4 regions of the Streptomyces violaceusniger Tu 4113 genome follow, and region 4 is predicted to be linked to each of the others. Evidence: riboswitches for the same ligand, from Rfam matches in the RefSeq annotation. Region 4 holds a riboswitch; each other region holds the start of a gene.
What was found. Region 4 has a riboswitch for cobalamin ahead of metE (5-methyltetrahydropteroyltriglutamate--homocysteine S-methyltransferase). Riboswitches for the same ligand answer to the same signal wherever they lie in the genome.

Region 1 (7,632 bases), 200 kb from region 4:
ACCTCCGACAAGGACGGCGACGGCTCTGTGTTCGACCGCGAGCTGCCCGATGCGGACGTCGTCATCTCGCAGCCGTTCTGGCCGGCGTACCTGACGCCCGAGCGCATCGCCGTCGCCGAGAACCTGAAGCTCGCGATCACCGCGGGAATCGGCTCCGACCACGTCGACCTCGACGCGGCGATCGCGCACGGGGTGACGGTCGCCGAGGTGACGTACTCCAACAGCATCAGCGTCGCCGAGCACGTGGTGATGATGACCCTGTCCCTGGTGCGGAACTACCTGCCCTCCCACCAGGTGGTCCTGGACGGCGGGTGGAACATCGCGGACTGCGTGGCCCGTTCGTACGACCTGGAAGGCATGCACGTCGGCACGGTCGCCGCCGGCCGCATCGGGCTGGCCGTACTGCGCCGCCTCGCCCCCTTCGACGTCAGGTTGCACTACACCGACCGGCGGCGGCTGCCCCGGGAGATCGAGGAGGAGCTGGGCCTGACCTTTCACAAGAGCGCGGCCGACATGGCACCGCACTGCGACGTCGTCACCATCAACGCGCCGCTGCACCCCGAGACGGAGGGCCTGTTCGGGGACGAACTGCTCGCCACGATGAAGCGCGGCGCCTACCTGATCAACACGGCCCGGGCCCGCATCGTGGACCGGGACGCCGTCGACCGTGCCCTGCGCAGCGGCCAACTGGCGGGCTACGCGGGCGACGTCTGGTACCCGCAGCCGGCCCCCGCCGACCACCCCTGGCGCACCATGCCGCACCATGGCATGACCCCGCACATCTCCGGCTCCACCCTGTCCGCGCAGGCCCGTTACGCGGCCGGCACCCGCGAGATCCTGGAGTCCTGGCTCGCGGGACGGCCCATCCGCGACGAATACCTGATCGTCGACGGGGGAGCACTCGCCGGAACCGGCGCGCACTCCTACTCCGTGACCAAGTAAAGGAGGGGCCACTGTCCGCAGGTGCCTGAGGCTGGAGCGGACGTTCCGCCATCTGCTTGGATGTCCCCTGGACGGAGCGATTCAGGAGGTGGCGGACACGTGGTGTCCACGGAGAGTGTTCTCACGTTCGCGGCGATGTCGCTCTTGGTGATCGTGATCCCGGGGCCGAGTGTGCTGTTCGTGGTCGGCAGGGCCCTCGCACACGGCCGCCGCACGGCGCTCGCGACGGTCCTCGGCAATGTGATCGGCTGCTACGCCCTGGTGATCGCCGTCGCGTGGGGCCTCGGCGCGCTGGTGGAGAGCTCGGTGGCGCTGTTCATGGGCGTGAAGCTGGCAGGAGCGGCGTATCTCGTCTACCTGGGTGTGCAGGCGTTCCGGCACCGCAGGGAGATGCGGGCGGCGAACATGGACGCTCCGGCCCATGAGCGGCGTGGTGATCTGCGTTCGATTCTGGACGGCATTTTGGTGGGCGTCACCAACCCGAAGGGCATCGTCTTCTTCGCGGCGGTGCTACCGCAGTTCGTCGACCACTCGGTGGGTCATGTTCCCGTTCAGATGATGGTGCTGGGCCTGGTCCCGATCACCATTGGCCTGGTCACGGACACCCTGTGGGGTCTGGGCGCCTCGGCGGCCCGCTCCTGGTTCGCCCGCTCGGACCGCCGCCTCTCGATGATCGGCGGGGCGGGCGGCCTCGCGATGATCGGCCTGGGCCTGACGGTGGCGGCGACCGGCCGCGCCGACTGAGGACCGCCCAATTCGGTTGCCGGGAAACGATCTGGCAGCCTAGCGTCGGGCCCATGGCAGACGACGAACCCACGCGCGCGGAACGGCTGCTGGATGCCCAGGCGAAGGCCGTACGGCTCTTCGCGGAGATCGAGGGGCGCGGGCTGGTGGCGCCGGGCGAGGGGGAGCGGGCGGTCAGCGACCGGATCCGGGACCTGGCGAACGAGATGTTCGGGACGACCCGGCACTGGCACAAGCGGATCGTGCGCTCGGGGCCGAACACGCTCCTGCCGTACCGGGAGAATCCGCCGGACCGTGTGATCGGCACGGACGACATCGTGTTCGCCGACCTCGGGCCGATCTTCGAAGAGTACGAGGCCGACTTCGGCCGGACCTTCGTCCTCGGCGAGGACCCGGTCAAGCGGCGGCTGCGGGACGATCTGCCCAAGGTCTTCGACGCGGGCAAGCGGTTCTTCGAGAGCGACCCGGAGATCACCGGGCAGCGGTTGCACGCCGAGGTGGAGCGGCTGGCCGCCGAGGCCGGCTGGGAGCTGGGCGGCTGGCACGCCGGCCACCTGGTCGGGGAGTTCCCGCACGAGACGATCGACGGCGCGCGCGTGGAGTCGTACATCACGCCCGACAACGACACCCCGCTGCGGCGCACCGACAAGGCCGGACGACGCTGCCACTGGATCCTGGAGATCCACCTCGTCGACCGGGAACGGGAGTTCGGCGGCTTCTACGAGGAACTGCTCACCCTGGGCTGAGTCGGGCGGCGGGGCAGCAGTGTCACCGCGAGGGCCGGTACGGCGGCGAGGACGAGCCAGGGGGCGGCGGGCGGGAGGCCCAGGTCGAGCAGGGAGCCGGTGGCCGAGCTGCCGATGAGGACGATCAGGCCGGAGACGGAGGACAGCGCGCCGGTGTAGAGGCCGAGCCGCCCGCTCTCGGCGAGGTCGGGCACCCAGGCGCGGGCGGCCGGGACGACCAGCATCTGGCCGAGGGTGAGCAGCACGACGTAGCCCGCGGCGGGCAGCAGTCCGACCGTGCCCGTCCAGGCGGCGGGGCGCGCGGCGGCCACGACCGCGAAACCGGCGGCGATGAGGAGCAGCCCGATGGTCATCGAGCGGCGCAGATCGAGCCGGTTGCCCGCCCAGTGGGTGACCGGGAGCTGGGCGAAGACGACCAGCAGCGAGGACAGGGCGAACAGCCACGACAGCGGCACCTGGGAGCCCGCCGCCCGCTCCACTTCGGCCGGCAGGGCCAGGTAGAGCTGGTTGTAGGCGAGCAGATAGGTGCCGTATGCGCAGCACAGGGCGAGGAATCGCCGGTTGCGCACCATCGCGCGGACGCCACCCCGCTCCCGGTTACGGACCCGGCCGGGGATGTGCTGCGGCATCAGCCAGGCGTGCCCGGCGAGGACGAAGACGAAGACCCCGGCTCCGGCGAGGCACGCGGCGCGGAAGTCCACGCCGAGCAGCAGTCCGCCGAGGAGCGGGCCGACGAAGGTACCGGCCTGGCCGGAGACGGTGAACAGGGCCAGGACCCGGGTGCGCGAACCGCGGCCTTCCTCCTCCCAGGCCACCGCCTGCCGGGCCACTTCGGATTCCACCGCGGGGGAGAACAGCGCGGCGGCGAAGCCGATCAGCAGCACCGCGCCGATCACCGCCCAGGTCCGCTCCGCGTACCCGAGCCAGACGAAGCCCGCGATCCGCGCGACACAGCCGGTCAGGACCACCGGGCGCACGCCGTAACGGTCCACCAGCCAGCCGCCGACCACGAACAGGCCCTGCTGGCTGAAGGTCCTGAGACCGAGGACGAATCCGACCATCCATCCCGCCATGCCGATCGCGGTGCCCAGGTGCTCGGCGAGGAAGGGCAGGACCGCGAAGAAGCCGATATTGAAGGCGAGTTGGGTCAGGATCAGCAGCCGCAGAAGCGGAGACAGGTGCTTCCAGATGCGCTCGCGCGGGGACTTCGCGGTCGGCGTGCCCCGAGTGGCTCGGGCGGTCAGGGCGCGGCGGATCAGGTCCGTCATGGGGTGTCGTCCGGGAGGGAGCCAAGACCGGTGCGCATCTCATGCATCAGCACATCGTATGCAAGAAGCATTGAGCACTTGCCGTGGCTCTTCGATGGACGGACCCGCGTCACCGGCCGGGCGCGCCCGGGAACAGGCCTGCCTCGTCCGCCGTGACCGCCGTCCCGGCCCGTACGCCGTGGAGGACGTGGGCCAGTACCTCCGCTCCGCGCACCACGCGGGGGCCGGGGCGGTTGAAGTAGGCGGGCCCGTCCAGCACCCAGACCCGCCCGTCCCGTACGGCGGGCAGGTCCGTCCAGCCCGGGAGGCGGGTGAGGAGTTCCGTTTCCCGCAGGGTCCGTTCGGGTGGGAAGCCGCACGGCAGGACGAGCACCACCTCCGGCCGGGCGGCGCGCACCGCTTCCCAGGTCATCGGCTTGGTGTGCTCGCCGGACGTGGCGAGCAGCGGTTCGCCGCCGGCGGCGGTGATCTGGTCGGGGACCCAGTGCCCGGCGGGCCACAGTGGGTCGAGCCATTCGATCGCCACGACCCGGGGCCGGGCGCGGCCCGTGACCGACCGGCGGATCCGTTCGAGGCGGTCGCGCAGGTCGGCCCGGCGCTGCTCGGCGCGCTCGCGCACGCCGAGCAGCTCACCGACGGTGACCAGGCAGTCCAGTACGTCGTCGAGTGTGCGTGGCTCCAGGCTGAGGACGCGGGTGTCGGCGTCGAGCAGCCGGACGGCCCGGCTGACCTTCTCGTACGAGACGGCGCACACCTCGCACAGGTCCTGGGTGAGCACCACGTCGGGGCTCAGGGCCGCGAGTGCTTCGGTGTCGAGGGTGTAGAGGGACGACCCGGAGTGTGTGGATCCGCCGACCGCGTCGGAGATCTCCCGGCTGGTGCGGGTGTTCTGGTCGAGGTCGGCTCCGGTGACCACAGGAACGGATGCCACCTCTTCCGGTGGCCAGTCGCATTCGTGTGTCCGGCCGACCAGGTGCTCGGCGAGTCCGAGTTCGGCGACGATGTCGGTCGCGGCGGGCAGCAGGGAGACGATGCGCATGCCGCGACCTTAGGGCCTGCCCGGGGGCACGCCCCGGCTCCCGCACCGTCCTCAGGCACCCCAGTGCAGCGTCTCGCCTGGTGGGCGGTCTTGGCCATGAACCCGACACGCGGTACGGTCGGTGCGATATCGACGACGGTAAGACGGAAGCCGGTGGGAAACCGGCACGGTCGCGCCACTGTGAACGAGGGGTCCCGGACGGGATGTCTTGTGAGTCAGACCCGTAACCGTCGTCCTGTGCTCCACCGAGATGGGACGCGAACTCCCTTAAGGAGGCCTGGCCATGGCGCAGCACGTCGCGCAGCCCACAGCCACCACCCCCGAACTGCCCGCCACGCTGCCGCTGAAGGCGATAGCTCCGTGGGCGGTTTTCTTCGGCATTCTGATGCTGGTCCTGCTGTACTTCGTCGGCGCCGAGCAGGGCGCCACCGCCGTTGTTTCCGGTGAGAACGTCCATGAGTGGGTGCATGACGCCCGTCATCTGCTCGGCTTCCCCTGCCACTGACGCGAGGGGCGCCGCACAGTCATGAACTCCGCAATGGTGAGAAATCTGCTCGTCCGGGGCATGCTGGCCGGTCTGGGGGCCGGTGTGCTGGCCCTGGTCGCCGCCTACTTCCTCGGTGAGCCGAGCGTCGATCGCGCGATCAGTTTCGAGGGGGCCCACGCTCCCGCGCATGAGCACGAGGTCGAGCTGGTCTCGCGTGGTGTGCAGTCCACGGCCGGGCTGGCCACCGGTGTCCTGGTCTACGGGATCGCCTTCGGCGGTATCGCGGCCCTCGCGTACTGCGTCGCCCTGGGCCGTGTCGGCCGTTTCACCCCGCGGGCGACCGCGCTGCTGCTGTCGGGGGGTGCGCTGCTGGCGGTCTATGTGGTGCCGTTTCTGAAGTACCCGGCCAATCCGCCGGCGGTCGGCAACGGCGACACGATCGGCAAGCGCACGACGCTGTATTTCCTGATGATGCTGCTCAGTGTGCTTCTCGCGGTCGCCGCGACCATTCTGGGCAAGCGGTTGGCTCCGAGGCTGGGCACCTGGTACGCGACCGTGGCGGCGGTGGCTGCTTTTGCCGTGGTGATCGGGCTGGCGTATGCCTTCCTTCCTGTGGTCAACGAGGTGCCGGGGGACTTCCCCGCCACTGTGCTGTGGCGGTTCCGGCTGTCCGCGCTGGCCATGCAGGTCATCTTGTGGGGCGGTTTCGGTCTACTCTTCGGTGAGCTTGCCGAGCGGTTGCTGAATCCCAAGCCTACGACGGCCGATGAGGGCCGGTCGGTGGCGACCGCCACGCACTGACGATGCCTCAGGCGTACGAGGGCCCACGGAACCATCCGGGGGCCCTCTCGCGTTCCAGGACATCCGACGGCGGCGCAGCCGGCAGGTGTACAGGCTGGTCGGCGTCTCCGCGATGAGGCAGGGCCGGCGGCCGGCGAGCGCGAACATGCGCCTGAGCTCGACGCCGCTGCCGAGCACGCCCGGCTGCCGTCCCGCGGCGCGGCACCTTCGTCAAGCCGACGGACCTCGGCGACCTCCAGGACACCTACCGCCTGCGACGGCTCCTCGAACCGGAAGCGGCCGTCCTCGCCTCGCGGCGGACCAGCGCCGAAGATCTGGACCGGCTGGACGCCTCCGCTGGCGCCCTCGTGGTATCCGGACCTCGGTGCCACCCTGGTCAACGCCCTCTGCGCCGTGGGGGTGTGGCTCGTGCTGTGGCGGTGGGGCTGGCTGCGTGTCTCCGCGGTGGCTGTACTCGGCCGTCCACGACGCTGGTGGCTCCGCCCCAGTCCCAGCCCCAGCCCCAGTCCCAGCCCTGACGAGCGTCCCGACGGGCGTGGGCCTGAAATCCGTTCGCCACTGCTCGCCTCGCCCGGTACGGTCCCCAGAGTCCGCACTGCGGGGAGCCTCTGAGATCCGCGCGCGGCCACCCCGGCAGTTCCCGCGCTGAGAGTAGGTTTCGTCGATGGCATGTCGTATCAGTGAACTCGTGCTCGGTTGCCGCGACCCCGAGGTGCTGGCGCGGTTCTGGTGCGAGGTCCTGGACTTCGTGGTGCTCGATCGCGAGGACGACGGAACCCTGGAGATCGGGCCGCGCGAAGGGTTCGGCGGTCCGCAGCCGACGATCATCCTCAGCCGCAGAGACGAGCCGGAGCCCGGGAAATCCCGGCTGCACATCGACGTCAACGCCACCGACCGCGATCAGGACGCCGAGCTCGAACGCCTCCTGAAGCTCGGTGCGCGCCGGGCCGACATCGGCCAGACCGGGGAGGAGCAGTGGCACGTCCTCGCCGATCCCGAAGGCAATGAGTTCTGCCTGCTCAAGGCCCGTCTCGCGGCACTCTGACGGGGAGCCTGGCCCTTCCATCTGCGGGCGGCGCGCGGCCTGCGACACTCGGCGGCGACCATGGACACCCTGGTGTCACTGGGTGTCGCGGCCTCCTTCGCCTGGTCCTCCTACGCGCTGTTCTTCGGCGGGGCCGGGGATCCCGGCATGCGGATGCCCTTCAGCCTGGTGCCCACCGCCTCGGACGGCGTCGCCCATATCTATCTGGAAGCCGCCGTCGGCGTACCGCTGTTCGTCCTCGCCGGCCGCTTCCTGGAAACACGGGCCCGGCGGGGGACCGGCGCGGCACTGCGCGCCCTGGCCCGGCTGGCCGCGAAAGAGGTGTCGGTACGCGACGGCGAGGGCGAGCGCCTGATCCCGATCCAGGAACTGCGGGTCGGCCAGGTCTTCGTCGCCCGGCCCGGGGAGCGCATGGCCACCGACGGCACGGTGGTGGAGGGCAGCTCGGCCGTCGATCTCTCCCTGGTCACCGGGGAGAGCGAGCCGGTGGAAGTCGGCCCCGGCACGCCCGTGATCGGCGGTGCCATCAACGCGGGGGGCCTGCTCCTGGTGCGGGCCAC
Region 2 (7,632 bases), 5.5 Mb from region 4:
GTCCGCGAAGGCATCTGGTACGGGACGACTTCGATACCGGCAGGCGGGAATCGTGAAGATCTTCGGCAAGGTACGGCACCGGCCGTCCGCCTCATGGCGGCAGGCCACGGACCGTGCGTTCACGCTCATCGGCGACGGCCGGTACGAGGACGCGGGAGCGCTGCTGACCCGCGCCGCCGACCTGGAGCCGTGGCTGTCGGAGTCCTGGTTCAACCTGGCGCTGCTGCACAAGTTCCGGCACGACTGGGAGCAGGCGCGCGCCGCGGGGCTGCGGGCGGTCGCGCTGCTGGACCGCGAGACGGGCGCTCCGGACTGGTGGAACGTGGGAATCGCGGCCACCGCGCTGCAGGACTGGCCGCTGGCCCGCCGCGCCTGGCAGGCGTACGGGCTGAAGGTGCCCGGAGAGGCGTCCGCGTCCGGGGAGCCGCTCGGCATGGAGCTGGGCAGCGCGGCGGTAAGGCTGTCCCCGGAGGGCGAGGCCGAGGTCGTCTGGGGCCGCCGGCTGGACCCGGCCCGGATCGAGGTGCTGTCCATCCCGCTGCCGTCGTCCGGGCGGCGCTGGGGCGAGGTGGTGCTGCACGACGGCGTACCGCACGGTGAGCGCGTGACCTCCGCGGGTCCCTCGTACCCGGTCTTCGACGAGATCGAGCTGTGGGCGCCGTCCCCGGTGCCGACCTGGGTGGTGCTGCTGGAGGCGGCCACCGAGGCCGACCGGGACGCCCTGGAGCGGCTCGCGGCGGACGCGGGCTTCGCGGCCGAGGACTGGTCGTCGTCGGTGCGGCTGCTGTGCCGCTCCTGCTCGGAGAGCCGGATGCCCAGCGACGAGGGCGAGGGCGAGCATCTGGACCCGCACGACCACAGCGAACCGGGCCACCCCGGGCCGCTGGGCCACCGTATGGCGGGCTCGGGTTCGCTGTGGGTCCCCGAGCGCGAATGCGGGATCGCGGCGCCCGGTGGGCTGGTGCGGGGGCTGCTGGACGGCTGGGTCGCCGACAGCCCGGACACCCGCGAGTGGCGGGATCTGGAAGAGGTCTGCTGACCGCCTGGCGGCTGGCGGCTGCCCTGGGGGCCTAGGGGGCTCGGCGGGCCGTGACGCCTGCGGCGGGCTGTCCCCTCCCCGCCCCTTCCCGAAACCGGGGCTCTGCGCCGGGCTCCGGATTGGGGCTCTGCCTCGGGCTCCGGATTGGGGCTCTGCCTCGGGCTCCGGATTGGGGCTCTGCCTCGGGCTCCGGATTGGGGCTCTGCCCCGGGCCCCGGATTGGGGCTCTGCCCCTTCCCGAAGCATCGATGTGCGGCTCCGCCTCGTGGTGGGACGCCGCCCCAGACTCCGGCCGGGCGACGCGGATGTGCGCGGGCCTCCGCCCGGCCATCCGCTGCCGCGACGATCGCCTCCTCGGCAGCCGGGGTCCAGAGGCGGAGCCCTGCCACGCGGCGGAGCCGCATATCGATGCTGCGGGAAGGGGCGGGGAGGGGAGAGACCCGCCGGATACCCCCTAGCCGACCTGTACGCCCCACCAGGGCCCGTGGAGGCCCGCTCACAGCGCGTAAGCACACCGCGCCCGGGCGCGTCGTGCCCGTACCCTGTAGGGCAACGCATCACGGTTGAGGGAAGGCACACGGCGGACGATGTCGCAGCAAGGGACGAAACAACAGGTGGTCGACGATTTCGTCGTGGACACGGAGGACTGCGAGGAGCGTGAGCGGGCCTTCCGCGAGCGCGGCACCGCCCGCCCGATCACCGTTTACGGCAACCCGGTCCTGCACAAGGAGTGCCGGGACGTGACCGTGTTCGACGAGGAGCTGGCGCGGCTCGTCGACGACATGTTCGCCAGCCAGCGGGCGGCGGAGGGCGTGGGCCTGGCCGCCAACCAGATCGGTGTCGACCTTAAGGTCTTCGTCTACGACTGCATGGACGACGAGGGCGTTCGCCATGTGGGCGCGGTGTGCAACCCGGTGCTGGAGGAGCTGCCCGCCGACCGCCGGGTGCTGGACGACTCCAATGAGGGCTGTCTGTCGGTCCCCACGGCCTATATGGAGCTGGCCCGCCCCGACTACGCGGTGGTGCGCGGCCAGGACCTCGACGGCGAGCCGATCGCGGTGCGCGGCACCGGCTACTTCGCGCGCTGTCTGCAGCACGAGACCGACCACCTGTACGGCTACCTGTACACCGACCGGCTCTCCAAGCGCGACCGTAAGGATGTGCTGAAGCAGATGGCCGAGGGCACCGCCCGCTACGAGACGGTGCCCAACGACTGAGTGTGCCGTACTTCACAGGGCGGGCCGGACCCAGGCGGGGTCCGGCCCGCCCTGTGGCATCAGAAGTCGTCGTCGAAGGCGACCGAGCCCTCGACCGCGACCTGGTAGGCCGAGGCGCGGCGCTCGAAGAAGTTGGTCAGCTCCTGGACGTTCTGCAGCTCCATGAAGGAGAACGGGTTCTCCGAGCCGAAGACCGCGGGGAAGCCGAGGCGCATCAGGCGCTGGTCGGCAACGCACTGCAGATACTCCTGCATCGACGCGGTGTTCATGCCCGGCAGCCCGTCCCCGCACAGATCGCGGGCGAACTGCAGCTCCGCCTCGACGGCTTCCTTCAGCATGTCGGTGACCTGCTGCCGGAGCTCGTCGTCGAAGAGGTCCGGCTCCTCCTCGCGGACGGTGTCCACGACCGAGAAGGCGAACTCCATGTGCATCGACTCATCGCGGAACACCCAGTTGGTGCCCGTCGCCAGGCCGTGCAGCAGCCCGCGCGAGCGCAGCCAGTACACGTACGCGAAGGCGCCGTAGAAGAACAGCCCCTCGATGCAGGCCGCGAAGCAGATCAGGTTGAGCAGGAAGCGGCGGCGGTCCTGCTTGGTCTCCAGCCGGTCGATCTTCTCCACCGAGTCCATCCAGCGGAAGCAGAACTCCGCCTTCTCCCTGATGGAGGGGATGTTCTCGACGGCGGCGAAGGCCGCGGCGCGGTCGTCCGGGTCGGGGAGGTAGGTGTCCAGCAGCGTCAGATAGAACTGGACGTGCACCGCCTCCTCGAAGAGCTGCCGGGACAGATACAGCCGCGCCTCGGGGGAGTTGATGTGCTTGTAGAGCGTCAGCACCAGGTTGTTGGACACGATCGAGTCGCCGGTCGCGAAGAAGGCGACCAGACGGCCGATCAGATGCTGCTCACCGGGGGAGAGCTTGGCGAGGTCGGTGACGTCGGAGTGGAGGTCGACCTCCTCCACGGTCCAGGTGTTCTTGATCGCGTCGCGGTAGCGGTCGTAGAACTCCGGGTACCGCATCGGCCGCAGGGTGAGTTCGAAGCCCGGGTCGAGCAGGTTCTTGGTGTCACTCATGGTTACTGGCATGCCTCGCAGGACTCGGGGTTTTCCAGGGAGCAGGCGATGGCGTCGGCCTCGGCCGGAGCCTGCTGTACGGGGATGAGGGCAGGGGCGGGCGCGGTGGCGGCGGCGCCGCCGCCACGGGCGCTCTGGGCGATCCGGGTGGCCGGACGCGAGCGCAGGTAGTACGTGGTCTTGATGCCGCGCTTCCAGGCGTACGCGTACATCGAGCTGAGCTTGCCGATGGTCGGCGAGGCCATGAAGAGGTTCAGCGACTGGCTCTGGTCGAGGTACGGGGTGCGGGCCGCCGCCATCTCGATCAGGGCGCGCTGCGGGATCTCCCACGCGGTGCGGTACAGGTCCCGTACGTCCGCGGGCACCCAGGAGAACTCCTGGACCGAGCCGTTGGACTCGCGCAGCGCCTCGCGGGTATGGGCGTCCCAGACGCCCAGCTTCTTGAGGTCGTCCACCAGATACGAGTTGACCTGCAGGAACTCCCCGCTGAGCGTTTCGCGCTTGAAGAGGTTGGAGACCTGCGGCTCGATGCATTCGTAGACGCCCGCGATGGAGGCGATGGTCGCGGTCGGCGCGATCGCCAGCAGCAGCGAGTTCCGCATCCCGGACTTCGCCATCCGGGTGCGCAGCGCCTCCCAGCGCTCCGGCCAGGTGGCCACCGCGTCCGTGTAGTGGTCCGGGTGCAGCACACCGCGCGCGGTGCGGGTCTCGGACCAGGCCGGGTGCGGGCCGTGGCGCTCGGCGAGCTCGCAGGACGCCTCGTACGCGGCGAGCATGATGCGCTCGGAGATCCGCGTGGAGAGCGCCTTGGCCTCGGGCGAGTCGAACGGCAGCCGCAGCCGGAAGAAGACGTCCTGCAGCCCCATCAGGCCCAGACCCACCGGGCGCCAGCGGGAGTTGGAGGCCCCGGCCTCGTCCGTGGGGTAGAAGTTGATGTCCACCACGCGGTCGAGGAAGGTCACGGCGGTGTGGACGGTGGCGTCCAGGCGCTCCCAGTCCACCTGCCCGTCCTCGTCCAGGTGCGCGGCGAGGTTGACCGAGCCGAGGTTGCACACGGCGGTCTCGCCGTCGTTGGTGACCTCCAGGATCTCGGTGCACAGGTTCGAGGAGTGGACGACCCTGCCGGGCTCGGCGGTCTGGTTGGCGGTGCGGTTGGCGGCGTCCTTGAACGTCATCCAGCCGTTGCCGGTCTGCGCGAGGGTGCGCATCATCCGGGCGTACAACTGCCGCGCCGGGACCTGCTTGACCGCCCGCCCCTCGGCCTCGGCCTTCCGGTACGCGGCGTCGAACTCGTCGCCCCACAGGTCCACCAGAGCGGGCGCGTCGACCGGGGAGAACAGCGACCAGTCGGCGTCCGCCTCGACCCGGCGCATGAACTCGTCCGGGATCCAGTGGGCGATGTTCAGGTTGTGGGTACGGCGGGCCTCCTCGCCCGTGTTGTCCCGCAGCTCCAGGAACTCCTCGAGGTCCGCGTGCCAGGTCTCCAGGTAGACGCAGGCCGCGCCCTTGCGCCGGCCGCCCTGGTTGACGGCGGCCACCGAGGCGTCGAGCGTGCGCAGGAACGGCACGATGCCGTTGGAGTGCCCGTTGGTGCCCCGGATCAGCGAACCGCGCGCCCGGATACGGGAGTAGGACAGGCCGATGCCGCCCGCGTGCTTCGACAGCCGCGCCACCTGGTGGTAGCGGTTGTAGATCGAGTCCAGCTCGTCCAGCGGCGAGTCCAGCAGATAGCAGGACGACATCTGCGGATGCCGGGTGCCGGAGTTGAACAGCGTGGGGGAGCTGGGCAGATACGACAGCGTGCTGGTCAGCCGGTACAGCTCGGCCACGTCGTCCAGCGCCCGCTCCGAGAGGTCCTCGGCGAGCCCGCAGGCCACCCGCAGCAGGAAGTGCTGCGGGGTCTCGATCACCTGACGGGTGATGGGGTGGCGCAGCAGATAGCGGCTGTAGAGGGTGCGCAGTCCGAAGTAGCCGAAGCGCTTGTCGGCGCCGTCGGCCAGGGCCCGCTCCACCAGCGCGTCCAGCCGTGCGGCGTGGGCGGCGGCGAACTCCGCGGTGGAGTCGGCGAGCAGGCCCTCACGGTGGCCCACCTGGACGGAGGTGGAGAAGGAGACCGCGCCCTGCCCGGCCGCCTCCTCCGTGATGGTGAGCGCCAGCAGCCGCGCGGCCAGCCGCGAGTACTCCGGCTCCTCGGCGATCAGCCCGGCGGCCGCCTCAATCGCCAGGCCGCGCAACTCCGCCTCGTCCGAGCCGGGATGGCGGCCGCGCAGGGCGGCGGCCGCGACCTTACCGGGGTCGGTGGCAGGCAGGTCGGCGGTGAGTCCGGTGAGGGTCCGCAGCAGGGCGGTTCCGGGCGCGTCGTGCGCTGCCTGAGAAACCGCCTGCTCTGAAACCGGATCTGCGGGCGCGATGGTCACTGAGGTGCTCTCCCTCGCTCGGCCGGGGCCACGAGGGGGTGCGATGGGCGCGTACGGGCATGCCGATGCCGTACTCCTCGTACGTCAGGCACACCACGCAGCGTCCATCGGCCCAACCCTCGAGGCCGGGGGACGTGTTCACACAGGGCTGTCGGCAGGTGCTCGGACTTACGGGCACGCCGCATAAGCGCACACGTACACCGTTGCGGGACAGTTCCGGATTCCCACCGGATTTCCCTGCGGCGGCAGCGAGGACGAGCATACATCTTGTGTCGGCCGACGCACGCACCCCCATATCTTGTGTCGCGAGGTGCGGAGTTTCGCATGAATGTGCTAATGCGTTCCGAAGGTGGCCCGTGACCTGGGGCCCGTGGCGGGGCGTGGCCCGGCGCGCACGCGAGTCCGTAGCCCGGCGCGCGAGAGCCCGTTGCCCGGCGCGCGAGAGCCCATGGGCCCAGGGCGCGCGCCGCCGGTCGTCACAGCTCCACGGTGAACGCCCACAGGGTGAGCTCCAACTTGGCTATCGGCGACCAGTCCCGCTCCGGGGCTCGTACGAACCCCAGCCGACCGTACAGCCGGTGGGCGGCGGTCATGGACTGCTGGCTGCTGATCACGATCCGCCGCAGCCCCAGCGCGCGCCCCCGGTCCAGGCAGGCGCGCACCAGCGCCTCGGCCGCCCCGCGCCGCCGCGACTCCGCCCGCACGGCCAGCATCCGGAACTCGCCCTCGCCGGGCCGGGCCAGCTCCGCATACGCCCCGCCGTACACGGCGAACGCCACGGCCCCCAGCACCTCGTCACTCGCCGCGTCCGCCGCGACCAGCAGCTCGGCCTCGGCGGCCCGGCGCCGGGCGTCGCGCAGGGTGGTGAGATATGGATCACTGTCGCCGAAGTCCAGGAGCCCGTCCCCGAGATACACCTGCGCGGTGAGCTCGCCGATTCCGTCCAGTTCCTCGTCCCGCGCGCGTCTGATCGTGATGTCCATGTCCGCAGTCTGCCGCACACCACTGACAGCGGGGCCGCCATGCCGCCGGCGCCGGTCTTCGGCGTTACTCGCCGCGCTTCGCCGTCACTGGACGGCGGTGTTGATCACTCCGGTGGAGCCCGCGCGCTTATTGGCGGCGTCGGCCTCCTGATAGGTGAAATAGCGCCGGACCGTGCCGTCCGGCAGCGTCAACTCATAGACGACAACGGGTCGCGGGCCACGTGCCCCTCCGCCGCAGTTGCAGGCCATGGCTGCCGTTCCTTTCCCTCGAGTCTCCCTCGAGCCCAGTGCAGGTCGGTGTCAGTCCAGCCACCGCGAGGCGACCCCGGCGAGGTAGGAGAGCGTCAGGGCGGTGGCCGGGAGGTGGAACCACGCGGTGGTGTGCAGCAAGGAGGCGTAGACGGCGATGGCTGCGGCGACCCAGGTGCTGGTGCACCAGCCGCAGTTGACGAGGTAGGAGGGCCGGGAGTCGTCGCCGAAGCGGTCGGCGACCCAGGTTCTGAACCCCGCCGCCAGCGTGTCCTTGGTGATGAAGCGGGTGATACGGCAGGTGGTGCCGAGGGCGAGGAGGAACGCGGCGAGGCTCATCGGATCGCTCCCTCCCCGGGTGGTCCCGCACGGGTTGGCACTGCCGATGTCACTCATTAGAGGCACGGTGGAGGACGGCAGGCCATACTCCGGCCGCGCGTTCCCCCGAATAGCGGAGCGCTTGTCATACAAGCTCGCCGCCGGGCGCGCCCAGATGCGCCAAACGAGTGATGGCAGCCCTGGAACCTTGAGCGACGGGGGTGGGCGTGGATAACTGGAAACGTGCCGCCGAGGGTGCCCCATACCTCGTAGGCCATCCAGGAGCCGGGCGTTCGTCCCGTAGTTCCGCTCTCATTCGGCGCATCGCTTCCGCGCCCT
Region 3 (7,632 bases), 2.1 Mb from region 4:
GTCATAGGTCTCGGCTGCCATGATGTCTCCTCCGCCCTCTGGAAGATCACTCATCGCCCGAGCAGGCCACGTCCTGGCCCGGCCGGGTACCCCCCGTTCGGCCGCTCAGTCGGCGACGCTTCCGCGCACGATGGGGCTGCGGGCGGCGTCGGGGACCGACTGCTGGTGACTTCCCGGATTCCTCATGACCCTCTACATTAGATAGACCTACCTACCTAATTAGATAGACCTACCTACCTAATCTGTCGGGATGCATGCGATGAGTGAGACCGGTACGAGGACGACGGATCCCGGAAGGCGGCGGCCCGCCCGGGAACGCCTGCTGGCGGCTGCCGCGCGCCGCTTCTACGCCGACGGCGTGACGGCGACCGGAATCGACACGATCACCACCGAAGCCGGCGTGGCGAAAATGAGCCTGTACAACAACTTCTCCTCCAAGTCCGATCTCGTCAGGGCCTATCTCGACGCCCGGCACGAGGAGTGGCTCGCGCTGTACTCGTCACGGCTGGCGCAGGCCCAGAACCCGCGCGACGGCGTCCTCGCGGCCTTCGACGCCTACGCGGATCACGCGGCGTTCGCCTACGAGCGCGGCTTTCGCGGCTGCGGACTGCTCAACGCGGCCGCCGAGCTGCCCGCCGGAGACGAGGGGCGCAGTGTCGTACGCCGCCACAAGGAGGAGGTCGAGCGCCTGATCGCCGGGCACCTCGAAGAACTGCTGCCCGACCGCCCCGACGACGTGCGCACCACGGCGGAGCACCTGTCGTTCCTGCTGGAGGGCGCGATGGCGCGCGCCGGTCTGGAAGGCGACGACAACCGGCTGCGGCACGCCCGCGCGATGGCGGCGGCCCTGCTGGACAGGCTGTGAGGCGGCCCACCGGACACGGCGCCCGTCTCGCGGGCGCCGGATCGTTGTGTGTGCTCGCCGCGTCCGTGCTGTGGGGCACCACCGGCACCGCGGCGACCTTCGCCCCGGGGGTGGGGCCCCTCGCCATCGGCGCCGTCGCCATGGGCCTGGGCGGACTGCTCCAAGCCCTGGTCGCGGCCCCCAGCGTCGTCCGTCAGGCCCCGCGACTGCGTGCGCGGCGCGGCACCGTACTGCTCGGCGCGTTCGCGGTGGCGGTCTACCCGTTGGCGTTCTACAGCTCGATGCACCTGGCCGGAGTGGCGGTGGGAACCGTGGTGTCGATCGGCATGGCGCCACTGGCCTCAGCCGTGATCGAACGCGTCATGGACCGCCGCCGGCTGACGCGCCGCTGGACACTCGGCGCCGCCCTGGGCCTCCTGGGCACCCTCATGCTGTGCGCGGCCCAAGCCGCTCAGGACCCCGGCGACCGGGGGCAGCCATCCATGGCCGCCACGATGCTCGGCGTGGGGCTCGGTCTCATCGCGGCCACGACCTATGCCCTCTACTCCTGGGCGGCGCACCGGCTGATCACCCACGGCATCTCCTCCCGCGCGGCGATGGGCGCGGTGTTCGGCTTGGGCGGGGTGCTCCTCGTGCCCGTCCTCCTGGTCACCGGCGCCCCGCTGCTCGACTCCGGGTCCAATATGGCCGTCGGCGCCTACATGGCGGTGGTGCCCATGTTCGCCGGCTACGTCCTGTTCGGCTGGGGACTGGCGCATGTGCCCGCCAGCACGGCGACCACGCTCTCCCTGCTCGAACCGGCCGTCGCCGCCGTCCTCGCCGTCCTGGTCATCGGCGAACGGCTCCCCGCCGTCGGCTGGACCGGCATCGCGCTCGTCCTCGCCTGCCTGGCCGTCCTCACCGCCCCGACAGCCGTCTCCAGGCGGCGCCGACAGCGGCCGGAAGGCGTGACGCCGCCACAGCGCACAGGGGCGGAGCACACGGTTGCTCGGCCGGACCCGGGGCGGGTGCCGTAGCGGAGTCCGTCGACGAGGGGGGCGGGCGGCGAACGCTTGGCCGTCCGCCCCATCACTCCGCGATCGAAAACCGCTCCGCGAGGTCGCGATGCCGGTCCGCGGCCAGCTTCGCCTGGTCCGTGCTGATGGTCGATCCGGGCATCAGCCCCAGCCGTTCGAGCTCGTCCGCGAAGCGCAGATGCTCCAGCCGCGCGTACTCGCGGCAGGCAAGGCAGGTGACGTTCTCCGGACGCGGAGAGGTCATCGCGTACGGCGCCCGCACTCCGCATCCGGTGGCGATGCGGCTCGGCAGGTCACCGGCCAGCCCGAAGGTGGACGCCATCATGTTGCGGACGGCGGCGACGCCTCGGACGACCTTCGACTCGACATGGATATGCGGATCGTCCCCGCCCATGCACCCTCCCTGCCCCGGCGACTTGACGGGCCGCGGTTGGTCCCGGCCGCCCGCGGACCGCAGGAGGAGTCTGCCATGTACCCGGTGCGCCACCGTCCATCCGTCCCCCGGTTCAGGTCGCGGTCGCGGCCGCCGCCGCACGGCCCGCGGCGCGGCCCGAGAACAGGCAGCCGCCGAGGAAGGTGCCCTCCAGGGAGCGGTAGCCGTGCACTCCCCCGCCGCCGAAGCCCGAGACCTCGCCGGCCGCGTACAGACCGGTGATCGGGTTGCCGGAGCCGTCCAGGACGCGGCCGGAGAGGTCGGTCTGGAGACCGCCGAGGGTCTTGCGGGTGAGGATGTTGAGGCGCACGGCGATCAGCGGTCCGGCGGACGGGTCCAGGATCCGGTGCGCGGAGGCGGTGCGGCTGAGCGTGTCCCCGGGGTAGGCGAGCGCGTTGCGGATGCCCATGACCTGGACGTCCTTGGTGTACGGGTTGGCGATCTCGCGGTCGCGGGCCTCGACCTGCCGGGTGAGGTCCGCCAGGTCGATGAGGTTGTCGCCGGTCAACTTGTTCATCCCCGCGACCAGTTGGGGCAAGGTGTTGGCGACGACGAAGTCCTCGCCCTTGTCCCGGAACCGCTGGATCGGCTCGGGTGTCTGCCAGATGCGGGAGAGGAGCTGCAGGATGTCCTTGTTGGTCAGGTCCGGGTTCTGCTCGGAGCCCGAGAGCGCGAACTCCTTGGCCATGATCTTCTGGGTGGTGACGAACCAGGAGTAGTCATAGCCGGTGGCGGTGATCGTCCCGAGGGTGTGCAGGGTGTCGTAGCCCGGGATGTCGGGGGTGGAGAAGCGCTTGCCCTTCGCGTCGAACCACATCGACGAGGGGCCGGGCAGAATGCGGATGCCGTGGCCCGGCCAGATCGGGGCGTAGTTCCTGAGGCCCTCGGTGTAGTGCCACATGCGGTCGGGATTGACGATCCGTCCGCCCGCCTTCTCGGTGATCGCGAGCATCCGGCCGTCCACGTACGCCGGGACGCCGGTGACCATGAACTTCGGCGGTGTGCCGAGCCGGTCGGGCCAGTTCCGCCGTACGAGATCGTGGTTGGCGCCGATACCGCCCGAGGTGACGATCACCACCGGGGCGCTGAGCTCGAAGTGGCCGACCACGGTGCGCGAGGTGGGCTTGCCGCGGGCGGCGTCGCTCGGCTCCAGGATCGCGCCGCTGACCCCGGTGACGGCACCGCCGGTGACCACCAGATCGTCCACCCGGTGCCGGAACTTGAAGCTCACCCGCCCGTCCTTCGCGGCGGCCCGCACCTTCTTCTCGAACGGCTCGACCACGGCCGGACCGGTGCCCCAGGTGACGTGGAAACGCGGCACCGAGTTGCCGTGCCCGTCCGCGAGGCCGCCGCCGCGCTCAGCCCAGCCGACGATCGGGAACCACTGCACGCCGAGCCCGTGCAGCCAGGACCGCTTCTCCCCGGCCGCGAAATCCACGTACGCCTCGGCCCATTTGCGGGCCCAGTAGTCCTGGCCGCCGGGGTCGGAGACGCCGCGGTCGAAGCCGGCCGTGCCGAGCCAGTCCTGCCAGGCCAGTTCGTGGGAGTCCTTGATGCCCATCAGCCGCTGTTCCTCGGAGTCGACGAAGAACAGGCCGCCGAAGGACCAGAACGCCTGGCCGCCGAGGTTGCTCTCGGGCTCCTGGTCGAGGAGGAGCACCTTGCGTCCCGCGGCCGCCAGCTCCGCCGTGGCGACGAGCCCGGCGAGCCCGCCGCCGACCACGATGGCGTCCGCGTCCGAGGACGCCCCGGAGGCGGCGAAGGCCGGACCCGCCGCCTGGGCGAGCGCGGCGCCGGCGAGCACACCGCCCGCCGCCGTCAGGGCGCGGCGGCGGCTGATCCCGTCAAACGAGGCGGCATTCTCTGTGGAGTTCTCCATGGGCTGCCTTCCGGAAGGGGGTTCGGAGGGTGCGGGAGATGCGAAGGGGGTTGCCGCGACGGCAACGTGTTACCGACGGTAGCCCACAGGGTGCGGGGCCGCCAGACTCCTGCTCCCAATGAGCAACTCCCGGGCGGCATAGGGAACTTCGGCCGGTCAGCGTCCGCCGGACGACGGCTCGGGCGAGGCGCGCCGCCGTGGCGAGAAGGCGTACAGATCGAGGATGTCGGGCAGCGGCGCCACGCCGGGGCCGCCCGCCGTGACCCAGGCCACGACGTCCTCTGTCGCATCCCGGTCGTTGACCAGGCCGAGCCACACCGGCCTGCCCCCGGCGGCACGTCCGGCGGCCGATGGCTGCACCACGATCACATTGGCCTGATCGCAGACGTCCAGACACTCGGAGACGCGCACGGGCGCTTCCTCACCGAGCCGTGCGATCTGTGCCCCATGGTCGATTCCGGTCACCTTGGGGCTGCCGCAACAGCAGTCCCGGCATACGGTCACCCGGCATGGCACCGGGTCGGTCGGCCTGACAGGCATGGTGCATCGCCCTCCTCCGGGGAAGTCCGCCCCCCACGCGGCGGAGCCGCACATCGACACACCCCGTCGAGGAGGCGACCGCGTGAGTCTCCTGGCTCTCGGGTCGATGCTCGTCCCGGCCTTCCCACCCGCGCGTACGGGCAGTGGCCTGTTCGGGATCCGCTCGCCGATCACAGTGGCGGCACCGCGCCGGATTCACACCGGCTTCCTCGTTCCGCCGTCGCCTTTGTCGCCCGGCATCATCGCATCCCGGGCACCGCCACACCACGTGGCCCCCGCTCCCGCGAGCACCACGGGCGGATTCGACGTCAGTTCCGGCGGGCCGCCGCCCCCGCGAGGATTTCGCCCAGGCCCTGGCTGGTGGCCGCCAGCACCACGCGATCGTGCGGCCGCAGGACATAGCCGGAGGGCAGATCCCACACCAGGGAGGGCGCCTGGGTGGCACCGTCGTAGGGAGGCGCCGCGGCGAGGTCGCGTTGCCGGTCGGCGGGTTCCGCCGCGTCCAGTGCGATCACCCGCCAGGCGCCCGGCGCGAACGCCTCGGCGACGGTACGCCCCTCCAGTTGCGGATGCCCGGCGACATGCAGGGCGGCGAAGAGCAGCACTCTGCGCTCGACCGGTATGGCGCCGAGGATCTGACGCCCCATCATCGCTCCGGCGAACGCCGGGGCCGCCAGGCTGGAGACGCTGCGGCTGCGGGTGAGGGCCCGCGGATGGGCCGCGCGCAGCGTGCGGTAGACGGCGGTGGCGAAGCGGTCGTCGTACAGGCGCAGCGCCACCCGCAGCCGGGGCTTGACCGAGCGGGCGTACAGCGTCGCCTCCAGATTGGTGGTGTCGACGCTGGTCAGGGCGAGCAGGGAGTGTGCCCGCTGGATCTTGGCGGCCTCCAGGACGCCCTCCTGGGTGACATCGCCGATGACCGTCGGCACCCCCAGCCTGCGGGCCAGCGGGATGCCGCGCGCCCCGGGGTCCTCTTCCACGCACACCACGGGAATGTCCATCTCCCGGAGTCTGGCCAGCACCCGGGTGCCGACCTTGCCGAGCCCGAGCAGCACGACGTGGCCGGAGAGGCCGCGCGGAGGGCGGCGCAGCGTGGAGGCGGTGCGGAAGGTGCCCAGCGCTTCGAGCGCGGCGGCCACCAGGACGGGCAGCATCAGCAGTCCGGTCAGCCCGGACAGCAGTTGGAGGACCTTGCGTCCGGTGGGCTCGTCGAGCGCCGGGTCGTCGATCGCCAGCACGTCCAGCACCGTGAGGTAGGCGGCGCGGAGCAGACCGGCGCCCGTGAGCTGCCAGGAGGCGATGGTGAGGGCGAGCACGGCGATCGCCATTCCGGCGACGGACCAGCGCAGTCGGCGGGAGAACAGCGAGGCGAGCGGCAGTCTGCGGGTGCCGAGCCGCCGTGGCGGCAGCGGTGGGCCGGTGGCGGAGACGGCCTCGAGCACCACCGTGTCGCGGCCGGTGGCGGCGGCCACCTCCTCGTCTCCGGGCAGCAGCTTGGGCCCTTCGTCCCCGCTGCTGTCGGAGCCCTCGCTGCCGCCGGGGTCGCTGGTGGTGGACGAGAGCAGGGCGAGGGTGCACAGCCCCGGGCGGGCCACCTCGTCGGGGCCGGGCGGGGTGCGCTCGGCCGCGCGCAGCAGCAGCCCGTCGGCCTGGAGCACTTTGCTGGTGCCCGCGACGGCGGTGGCCGCCAGCGCGGGTGCCGCGGTGTCGGCGTCCGACAGTACGGTGGTGGTGGCGTCCAGCTCCGCCGCGTCCATCCCGGGATCGGCCACCCGCGCCGCCTCGTCGAGGAGTTCCTCCAGATGCTGGCCGAGCTTGCGGTTGTAGAGCCGGATCACCAGCCGCAGCCGGGGGTTGAGGCGGCGGGCACGGAGGGCGGCGTGGATGTTGGCCTCGTCGTCGTCATGGACCAGGGCGAGCGCCGTCGCATGCTCCGCACCCGCCTCGGTCAGCACCTCTTCGTCGAGCGCCGGGACCTCCATGACCCGCACTCCCCCGTCCGGAGCGGGGTCGTCCGCGGTCTGCCGGGGCAGCGCGACCCGCCCGACGGCCGCGCTGAACCGGCCGAAGAGCGCGGAGGTACGGCCTCCCGGCCGCCATCCGGCCACCTGCTGCCCGGCCGGGTCCGCCAGGGGGGTGCCGCCGGGGATGACGACCGTCACCTGTGTCCGGTAGACGAAGTGGAGCTCGGCGGCGAGGCGGTGGGCGAGCGCGTCGTCACCGCAGACGACCATGTGGGCCGTTCCCGAGGGGGACGGCGGGTCGGAGGTGGAGGTGGAGAACACGACGGCGAAGCCCCCCGTTGGTCCGTGATGCCATGGGTCATCCGGGCGGGTACGGCGGCCGCGGTCTCCTGCGGTCGGCACCCGCGCTCCGGCGGTCATGATCAGACCGTACCTGGTGGGCTGCCCAAGGGAGTTGGGCACCGGGGGCCGGCGACCGGACGCCCCGTGTGCTCACTCGCCGGGCACTCCGCAGCGCGCACAGCGGGCGAAGGGCGCGGTGTCCTGGATCGCGCCGCAGTCGGCGCAGACCCGATCCAGCCAGCAGGCGGACTCCCCGCCCTCGGGCTCGGCAGGCGCCGGGGCCGGGTCGGGATCCGGGTCCGCCATCTCCCGGTCAGCTGTCTCCCGGTGCGCCGTCTCCCGGTCCGGGTCGCCGGGTCGAGCCGTGCCGCTCATCGTGTGCGCCTCCCTGTCCGGACCGTACGCGAGTCCATCCGCCGACCCCTTACCCGTAGCTTCGTCCCGGGAAGCGGCCCACTCATAGATCCGATCTCTCATGCCCCATTGACCCTTGACGGGGCGTAATGCCGCCCGACCCCTCCCCAGTTATCGGATGACTCGGTAACGTATCCGCTTCGGGAGGCAACGATGCCGAGATCTTACCGACGCTCCGC
Region 4 (7,632 bases):
CGTGCCCAGGAGGCCCCCGGCTGGGGCGAGGGCACCCCGCTGTACGACCCCGGTTTCCACTCCGGATCGCTGCGCGGGTGGCAGACCACCGGCCCGGCCACCGTCGAACGCAGCACGCTCGGCGACTACGAGCTGGTCTTCGGCGAGGGCGCGGCCGCCACCGTCGGCCAGCGACTCGACCGGCTGGCCCCCGGCGGCTATGTGGCCTCCGTACAGGTGGAAGTGGGCGCGAAGGCCGGTGAGCGGCGGCGGGCCGCGCTGCGGGTGCACACCGCCGACGGCGTCACCGCGGAGAACTGGACCGAGACCTCGACCGCCGTCAACCACCTGGCCGCCGACCGCAAACACGGCACCCGTTTCCAGCGGATGTTCACCTCCTTCACCGTCCCCGACGGCGGCGGGCCGGTCACCCTCACCCTGGCGGTGGCCGAGGGCAGCGCCCGGGTCCGCTTCGACCGGCTGCGAGTGGTGCGGGCCCGGCGCACGACGAAGCCGGGCACCCTGGTGTACGAGGACTTCGAGCGGGTGCCACAGGGCTGGGGCCCGTTCGTCAAGGGCGACGCGGGCGGGGTGACCGACCCCCGCACCCATATCGCCCAGCGGCACGCCCCGTTCACCCAGGCCGGATGGAACGGCAAGGTGATCGACGATGTGCTCGAAGGCGGCCAGTCCCTCAAGTCACGCGGCGAGAACGCGGGCCTCGTCTACCGCACCGTGCCGCACACCGCCCGCTTCCGCCCGGGGCGGCGCTACCGGGTGAGCCTGACGTACGCCAACGAGGCGGCCGGTCAGTACGCCTGGATCACGGCCGTGGACGAACCCGAACCGCGCGAGCTTCAGCGCACCCCCCTGCCCGCCGCCACCGGGCGGGCCACCCACAGCTACACCGTCACCGCGCCCGCGGACGGCGAGATGTGGGTGGGGCTGCGCAAGACCGGTGACAGCGGAACCGCGGAGTTCACACTCGACTCCTTCACCGTGGAGGAACTGGACTGACACGGCGGAGGGAGCGGGGCAGCACGAAGACATCCACAGCCCGGCTCCCTCCGCCACCCCCACCTCTGGTAAGCCTCCGCCAGGACCCCCCTCCCCTTGGCGGCCAGGCAGTCCGTGGACAAAGATCGGCGAGTGATGGGAGCAGCCGACCGGAGGGGACCGCGGATGTATCACACCTGGATGCGGTACTTCACGCCCAGCCCGGCCCATCACCGCCTCGGCCTGGTGTGTCTGGGCGTCGGCCTCCAGCACGGCGCCCTGCCCGTCGTCGGCCCGCGCGTCCTGGACCACCATGTGGCGGTGGTCATCAGCGCGGGCCGCGGATGGTTCCGCGGCGCGGACGGCCGCCGCCGCACCGTCACCGCGCCCGCGCTGCTCTGGCTCACCCCCGGTGTCACCCACCACTACGCCCCGGACCCGGACACCGGATGGGACGAGGCGTTCGTCGACTTCACAGGACCGGCCACCGCCGCCTACGCCGACCTGGGCTATCTCGACGCGGACGGCCCCGTGGTCGCACTCACCGACACCGCCACCGCCCGTACGGCCATCGGCCGGATCGCCCGCGCCGCGCGCCAGGGCAACCCGTTCCTGGAGGTCGAGACCGCAGCCGCCGTCCATGAACTCCTCGTCGCCCTCCGCCGCGCCCGCGCCGACACCGGCGCCGACGGGCATCCGGTGCTCCAGGCCCTGGCCCGGGACGCCTTCCAGCCGCTCTCGGTGACCGAACACGCCGCCCGGCACGGCATGACACCGGCCGAACTGCGCACCGCGGTACGCCGCGGCGCGGGGTGCAGCCCCAAGGACTACCTCCTCGGAATCCGGCTGGGCCGCGCCAAGGAACTCCTCGTCGGCACCGAACTGCCGGTGGCCGCCATCGCCCGCCGCGTCGGCTACGACGATCCGGCCTACTTCAGCAGACTGTTCGCCCGCCGAGTGGGCACGGCACCGGTCCACTTCCGCGAGCAGCAGTGCCGCTCGGTCCCCGGCGGCTTCACCGACCGCGTCCCCGACCCCAGCCGCCCACCGACGATTCCGCCCTCCGCACCGGCGGACGACGGTCGGCGCGGCGGCGGATGACCGGACGCGCGTCTTGGGCCGGCCGGACGGCTGCGGGGGCGGCTTCCGCCATTGGGGGGACGGTGGGCCGCGAGTGCCCTGCCAAAGGGGCACCATGCATGCGAAGCCGGTCATATCCGGCGGCAGATTCCCAGCAAGGAGTTCCCATGCGTATCCGGACCGCCCTGTCCACGCTCGCCCTCACCGCCGCGTCCCTCGCCGTCGGCGCGGGCGGCGCCATCGCGGACGACGCGCCCGATGTCACCGTCAACAACTCCAGCAGCACGGCCTTCCCCGGCGTGTGCGCCAGCAACCAGTTCTCCTTCGTCACCGTGCCGGTCAATCTGGCGGGCGGGTCGGACTCCGGCGCGTGCTGACCCCCTGAACTCGCTGATGGACGGGGTGCGGCCGGTGCACGGCCCGGGCGGCACCGGCCGTACCCTCGGCCATCGCGTGTTCCCATTCACCGTCCCGAATTCCGGACCGCCCCCTGCACACCGCCGGACGGCCCCGTAGGCTGGCCGGTGTAGTTGGTTCGCCCCGTCCGCCAGGCGGGATGCGTCGTAAGAGGGAACCCGGTGGGAATCCGGGACTGCCCCGCAGCGGTGAGCGGGAACGACCGCCGTCATACGCACTGGGTCCGGTGAGCGGGCCTGGGAAGCGACGGCCACTAGGTGTCCTCCCCCAGGAGGACGCGCCCGTGAGTCCGAAGACCTGCCATCTGCCCGCGTACGGACGACTCGTGCGCGGACATCTCGGTGACCTCGAGGGCGGGTCGGCGTACATACCGGGCAGGTCGCCACGCTTTTGCCGCGCGAGGCCGAAAGCCCGGTACGTCACCCTTCGCGCTCTCCTCCCGTCGCCGGGATCTCAGGGATTCATCTCGCGAAGGAGATCTCCGTGACACCGAAGTCCGCAGCCGCGGCAGCACGGGCCACCGTGTACGGCTACCCCCGCCAGGGCCCGAACCGGGAACTGAAGAAGGCGATCGAGGGCTACTGGAAGGGCCGCGTCACCGCCGACGCGCTCAGGGCCACCGCCGCCGAACTGCGCAGCACCACCTGGCGGCAGTTGGCCGGGGCGGGTATCGACGAAGTTCCCACGGGTGACTTCTCGTACTACGACCACGTGCTGGACACCACCGTCATGGTCGGCGCGATCCCCGACCGCCACCGGGACGCCGTCGCCGCCGACCCGCTCGACGGCTACTTCGCGATGGCGCGGGGCACAAAGGACGTCGCGCCGCTGGAGATGACCAAGTGGTTCGACACCAACTACCACTACCTGGTTCCGGAGCTGGGTCCGGACACGGTGTTCGCGGCCGACTCCGCCAAGCCGGTCGCGGAGCTGACGGAAGCCCTCGGCCTCGGTCTGGCGGCGCGGCCGGTCCTGGTCGGGCCCGTCACCTACCTCCTGCTCGCCAAGCCCGCCCCGGGCGCACCCGCGGACTTCGAGCCGCTCACCCTCCTGGACCGTCTGCTTCCGGTGTACGCCGAGGTGCTGGCCGATCTGCGGGCGGCCGGTGCCGAGTGGGTGCAGCTCGATGAGCCCGCCCTGGTCCAGGACCGCACGCCGGCCGAGCTGAACGCCGCCACCCGCGCCTACCGCGATCTCGGCGCCCTCACCGACCGCCCGAAGCTGCTGATCGCCTCGTACTTCGACCGCCTCGGCGAGGCCCTGCCCGTGCTGGCCAAGGCCCCGGTCGAGGGGCTGGCGCTGGACTTCACGGAGGCCGCCGCCGCGAATCTGGACGCGCTGGCCGCCGTCGGCGGGCTGCCCCGCAAGCGGCTGATCGCCGGTGTCGTGGCCGGCCGCAACATCTGGGTCAACGATCTGGAGAAGTCCCTGGCCAGGCTCGGCACCCTGCTGGGGCTGGCCGACCGGGTCGATGTGGCCGCCTCCTGCTCGCTGCTGCATGTCCCCCTCGACGCGGCGGCCGAGCGGGACATCGAACCGCAGATCCTGCGCTGGCTGGCCTTCGCCCGGCAGAAGACCACGGAGATCGTCACCCTCGCCAAGGGCCTGGCCCGCGGCACCGACACGATCCCCGCCGAACTGGCCGCGAACCGGGCCGCCCTCGCCTCCCGCGCCAACTCCCCCATCACCCGCGACCCGGCCGTCCGCGCCCGCACCGGCGCGGTCACCGAGGCCGACGCCCGCCGCTCCCAGCCGTACGCCGAGCGCGCCGCGGCCCAGCGCGCCCACCTCCGCCTGCCGCTGCTGCCGACCACCACCATCGGCTCCTTCCCGCAGACCGGCGAACTGCGCGCCGCCCGCGCCGACCTGCGCGGGGGCCGGATCGACACGGCCGGGTACGAGGAGCACATCAAGGCCGAGATCCAGGAGGTGATCTCGTTCCAGGAGAAGACCGGCCTGGATGTGCTGGTGCACGGCGAGGCCGAGCGCAACGACATGGTCCAGTACTTCGCCGAGCAGCTCACCGGCTATCTCGCCACGCAGCACGGCTGGGTGCAGTCCTACGGCACCCGCTACGTCCGCCCGCCGATCCTGGCCGGTGACATCTCGCGCCCCGAGCCGATGACGGTGCGCTGGACGGCCTACGCCCAGTCCCTCACCGACCGCCCGGTCAAGGGCATGCTCACGGGCCCGGTCACCATGCTCGCCTGGTCCTTCGTCCGCGACGACCAGCCCCTCGGCGACACCGCCCGTCAGGTCGCCCTCGCCCTGCGCGACGAGGTGGGCGACCTGGAGGCGGCCGGGACCTCGGTCATCCAGGTGGACGAACCCGCCCTGCGCGAGACCCTTCCGCTGCGCGCCGAGGACCGGCCCGCCTATCTGTCCTGGGCGACCGAGGCCTTCCGCCTCACCACGGGTGGCGTACGGCCCGGCACCCAGATCCACACCCATATGTGCTACGCCGAGTTCGGCGACATCGTCCAGGCGATCGACGACCTCGACGCCGATGTCATCAGCCTGGAGGCGGCCCGCTCCCATATGCAGGTGGCCCGCGAGCTCGCCGCCCATGGCTATCCGCGCGAGGCCGGGCCCGGTGTGTACGACATCCATTCCCCGCGTGTGCCCGGCGCGCTGGAGGCGGCCGAGCTGCTGCGCACCGGCCTGAAGGCCATCCCCGCCGAGCGGCTGTGGGTCAACCCCGACTGCGGCCTGAAGACCCGCGGCTGGCCCGAGACCCGCTCCTCACTGCGGAACCTGGTCGCGGCGGCCCGTACGGTCCGCGGCGAGCTGCCCGCGTCCTGACCCGGACGACCGGCCGGGGCCGGAGTGCCACGTCGCGCTCCGGCCCCGGTGCCGAATGCCGAATGCCCGACGCCGGACGTGGTCAGGCGGCTGTCGCGCCGGACAGGGGACGCCGACGGTGCGCCTCGTCCTTCCGCCAGGCCCCGGGCGTGACGCCTTCCCTGGCCGAAAAGGCGCGGCTCAACGCGCTCCCGGTGTCGTAGCCGACCCTGACCGCGATCTCCTGGACACTCAGCGGCGTCTCCCGGAGCAGCACCTTCACCCGGTACATGCGCCATGAGGTGAGGTAGCCCAGCGGGGTGTCCCCCGTTTTCTCCTTGAACGAGGCGGCGAACGCCGAGCGTGACATCCCCGCCTTGCGGGCGAGTTCGTCGACCGTCCAGGGATGGGCCAGGTCCGTGTGCAACTCCCGCATGGCGACGGCCAGTCGGGGGTCTCGCAGTGCGGCGATCCAGCCGACGGTGCCGCCCCCGACATCGGCGCAACAGGTCCGTAGTGCCTGGACGAAGAGCACGTCGGACAGCCGGCTCATGATGAAGCCACCACCGAGCCCGCCTGCCGCGCTCTCCCTCGCGATGAGGTCGAACGTGGTGCGCAGGAGGTGGCCGGCGGTGTGGTCCAGGTTCAGCCGGAACAACGGCGGCAGCAGCGCGAAGAGCGGTTCGGCCGCCACGGCGTCGAAGGCGAACCGGCTGGACACGATCTGCGTCAGCTCACCGTCACCCCCGACCCGCGCCGCGTTGCCGGGAGCCTGGGAGACCAGTCCGTCGCAGTCGACGACCTCGCTGCCCGTGGTGTCCTGAAGGGTGAATCTCACGCCCGCGCGGACCAGGAAGCAGTCGTTCGCCTCCAGCCGCTGCGGCCCGGCGAGCGTGTCCGCGACGAGCCGGCACGAACCACTGGAGATCAGGACAAGCCGGGCGAGGTCCCGGGGAGGGAACGAGATGCCCCACGGCGCATGGGCGTCCACCCGCACATACCGCGCGTCCTCGATCTTCATCGTGGCGAGAAGGTCGTCAATGGGATCCATCTCCACCCTCCTGGACGATCTGCGCCAAACCGTGGACGCCAGGATACATATCGTCCAGCCGGGCCGCCCTATCGTGGAGGTGATCCAAGAACAAAGGAGGGGAAATGAGAACATTCCAGGTAGAGGCGGGCAGCGGCCCGGTCGCCCCGGCCACGCGTCCGGTGCCGACTCCGTCGGCGGGCGAAGTGCTCGTCCGCGTGAAAGCCAGCTCCATCAACGCGCGCGACCTGCTCATCGTCTCCGGCCGGTATTCCATCGAGGTGCCGCCGGGGCGCATCCCGCTCTCCGACGGCGCGGGGGTCGTGGAGGCGGTCGGGGACGGGGTTTCGCGGTTCCGGGTGGGGGATCGCGTCGTGAGCACCTTCCATCCGACCTGGCTGTACGGTCGGTTCCCCGAGTGGGGGGAGTTGCACGGGACGCAGCGCGATGGATGGCTCACCGAATACATCGCCCTCGACGAGCAGAGCCTGGTCGCCGTGCCGGACCATCTGTCCTTCGAGGAAGCGGCCACGCTTCCGTGTGCCGCGCTCACCGCATGGTCGGCGGTGAGCGGAGTCGGCCCGGGCGACGCGCTCCTGGTCCAGGGCTCGGGCGGGGTGTCGGTCTTCGCGTTGCAGTTCGCCCGCCTGGCGGGCGCACGCGTGCTCGCCACGACATCCAGCGATGAAAAGGCCCGACGGCTCGGCACGCTCGGCGCGTCCGATGTCGTCAACTACGTCAGCACACCGGAGTGGGGCGCACGGGTACAGGCGCTCACCGGCGGCGGCGCCGACCGCGTCGTCGAGATCGGCGGCGCCGGAACGCTCACTCAGTCCATCGACGCCGTCGCCCACGGCGGGCAGATCGCCCTCGTCGGCAATCTCGCGTCGGGCAGCGGGATGGATGTGACGCGATTCTTCCGCCGCGCCGCCACGCTCAGGTCGATCAGCGTCGGCAGCCGGAGCGACTTCGAGCGGATGAACAAGGTCATCGGCCGGCACGGGCTGCGGCCCGTCATCGACCGTGTCGTCCCGTTCGACCAGGCGCCGGAGGCGTTCGCCCACTTCGAGAAGGGGCCACGCTTCGGCAAGGTCGTCATCAGCCACTGACCGCCTGCGGCCGCTGAACACGTACGGCCACAAAGGCGCGGGTCACGGGCGCGGAACGGTGGTGCGGGCGCCGGTGACGCGAAGGCGGTCGAGCTTGCCCGCGTCGCTGCTTCCGGTCGCCGCCGTGTAGGTGACCATGCGCCGGTCGCCCCATGCGCACCTCGTCCTCGTGGCCCGTGCGTCCTCCGGCGCCCGGCTCGCCGAGGAACTCGCCATGGGCGGGCACACGGTCTCGCACGT

Region 1: it holds a riboswitch for cobalamin, as region 4 does, so the genes downstream of both, STRVI_RS27215 (CbtB domain-containing protein) here and metE (5-methyltetrahydropteroyltriglutamate--homocysteine S-methyltransferase) in region 4, are expected to answer to the same signal.
Region 2: it holds a riboswitch for cobalamin, as region 4 does, so the genes downstream of both, STRVI_RS06360 (ribonucleoside-diphosphate reductase subunit alpha) here and metE (5-methyltetrahydropteroyltriglutamate--homocysteine S-methyltransferase) in region 4, are expected to answer to the same signal.
Region 3: it holds a riboswitch for cobalamin, as region 4 does, so the genes downstream of both, STRVI_RS19760 (hypothetical protein) here and metE (5-methyltetrahydropteroyltriglutamate--homocysteine S-methyltransferase) in region 4, are expected to answer to the same signal.

Annotation. Positions count from the first base shown of each region.
Region 1 is NC_015957.1:6,679,952-6,687,583, reverse strand. It holds gene STRVI_RS27240 (NAD-dependent formate dehydrogenase) at 1-942, shown strand, start outside; gene STRVI_RS27235 (LysE family translocator) at 1,042-1,686, shown strand; gene STRVI_RS27230 (M24 family metallopeptidase) at 1,740-2,432, shown strand; gene STRVI_RS27225 (MDR family MFS transporter) at 2,405-3,700, opposite strand; gene STRVI_RS27220 (cobalamin-binding protein) at 3,810-4,739, opposite strand; cobalamin riboswitch at 4,838-4,986, shown strand; gene STRVI_RS27215 (CbtB domain-containing protein) at 5,023-5,244, shown strand; gene STRVI_RS27210 (CbtA family protein) at 5,266-6,027, shown strand; gene STRVI_RS27205 (VOC family protein) at 6,692-7,072, shown strand; gene STRVI_RS27200 (heavy metal translocating P-type ATPase) at 7,133-7,632, shown strand, end outside.
Region 2 is NC_015957.1:1,411,745-1,419,376, forward strand. It holds gene STRVI_RS06345 (tetratricopeptide repeat protein) at 53-1,039, shown strand; gene def (peptide deformylase) at 1,627-2,256, shown strand; gene STRVI_RS06355 (ribonucleotide-diphosphate reductase subunit beta) at 2,316-3,338, opposite strand; gene STRVI_RS06360 (ribonucleoside-diphosphate reductase subunit alpha) at 3,329-5,743, opposite strand; cobalamin riboswitch at 5,880-6,039, opposite strand; gene STRVI_RS06365 (GNAT family N-acetyltransferase) at 6,220-6,726, opposite strand; gene STRVI_RS52515 (DUF7196 family protein) at 6,811-6,975, opposite strand; gene STRVI_RS06370 (hypothetical protein) at 7,027-7,314, opposite strand.
Region 3 is NC_015957.1:4,792,723-4,800,354, reverse strand. It holds gene STRVI_RS19785 (isochorismatase family cysteine hydrolase) at 1-21, opposite strand, end outside; gene STRVI_RS19780 (TetR/AcrR family transcriptional regulator) at 260-865, shown strand; gene STRVI_RS19775 (DMT family transporter) at 862-1,881, shown strand; gene STRVI_RS19770 (hypothetical protein) at 1,934-2,275, opposite strand; gene STRVI_RS19765 (FAD-binding dehydrogenase) at 2,388-4,193, opposite strand; gene STRVI_RS19760 (hypothetical protein) at 4,350-4,733, opposite strand; cobalamin riboswitch at 4,803-4,980, opposite strand; gene STRVI_RS19755 (NAD-binding protein) at 5,042-6,967, opposite strand; gene STRVI_RS19750 (hypothetical protein) at 7,190-7,414, opposite strand; gene STRVI_RS19745 (glycoside hydrolase family 97 protein) at 7,607-7,632, shown strand, end outside.
Region 4 is NC_015957.1:6,884,325-6,891,956, forward strand. It holds partial or broken gene STRVI_RS27920 (endo-alpha-N-acetylgalactosaminidase family protein) at 1-996, shown strand, start outside; gene STRVI_RS27925 (helix-turn-helix domain-containing protein) at 1,162-2,076, shown strand; gene STRVI_RS27930 (hypothetical protein) at 2,223-2,432, shown strand; cobalamin riboswitch at 2,570-2,791, shown strand; gene metE (5-methyltetrahydropteroyltriglutamate--homocysteine S-methyltransferase) at 2,956-5,274, shown strand; gene STRVI_RS27940 (AraC family transcriptional regulator) at 5,357-6,304, opposite strand; gene STRVI_RS27945 (zinc-dependent alcohol dehydrogenase family protein) at 6,409-7,392, shown strand; gene STRVI_RS53730 (hypothetical protein) at 7,435-7,608, opposite strand.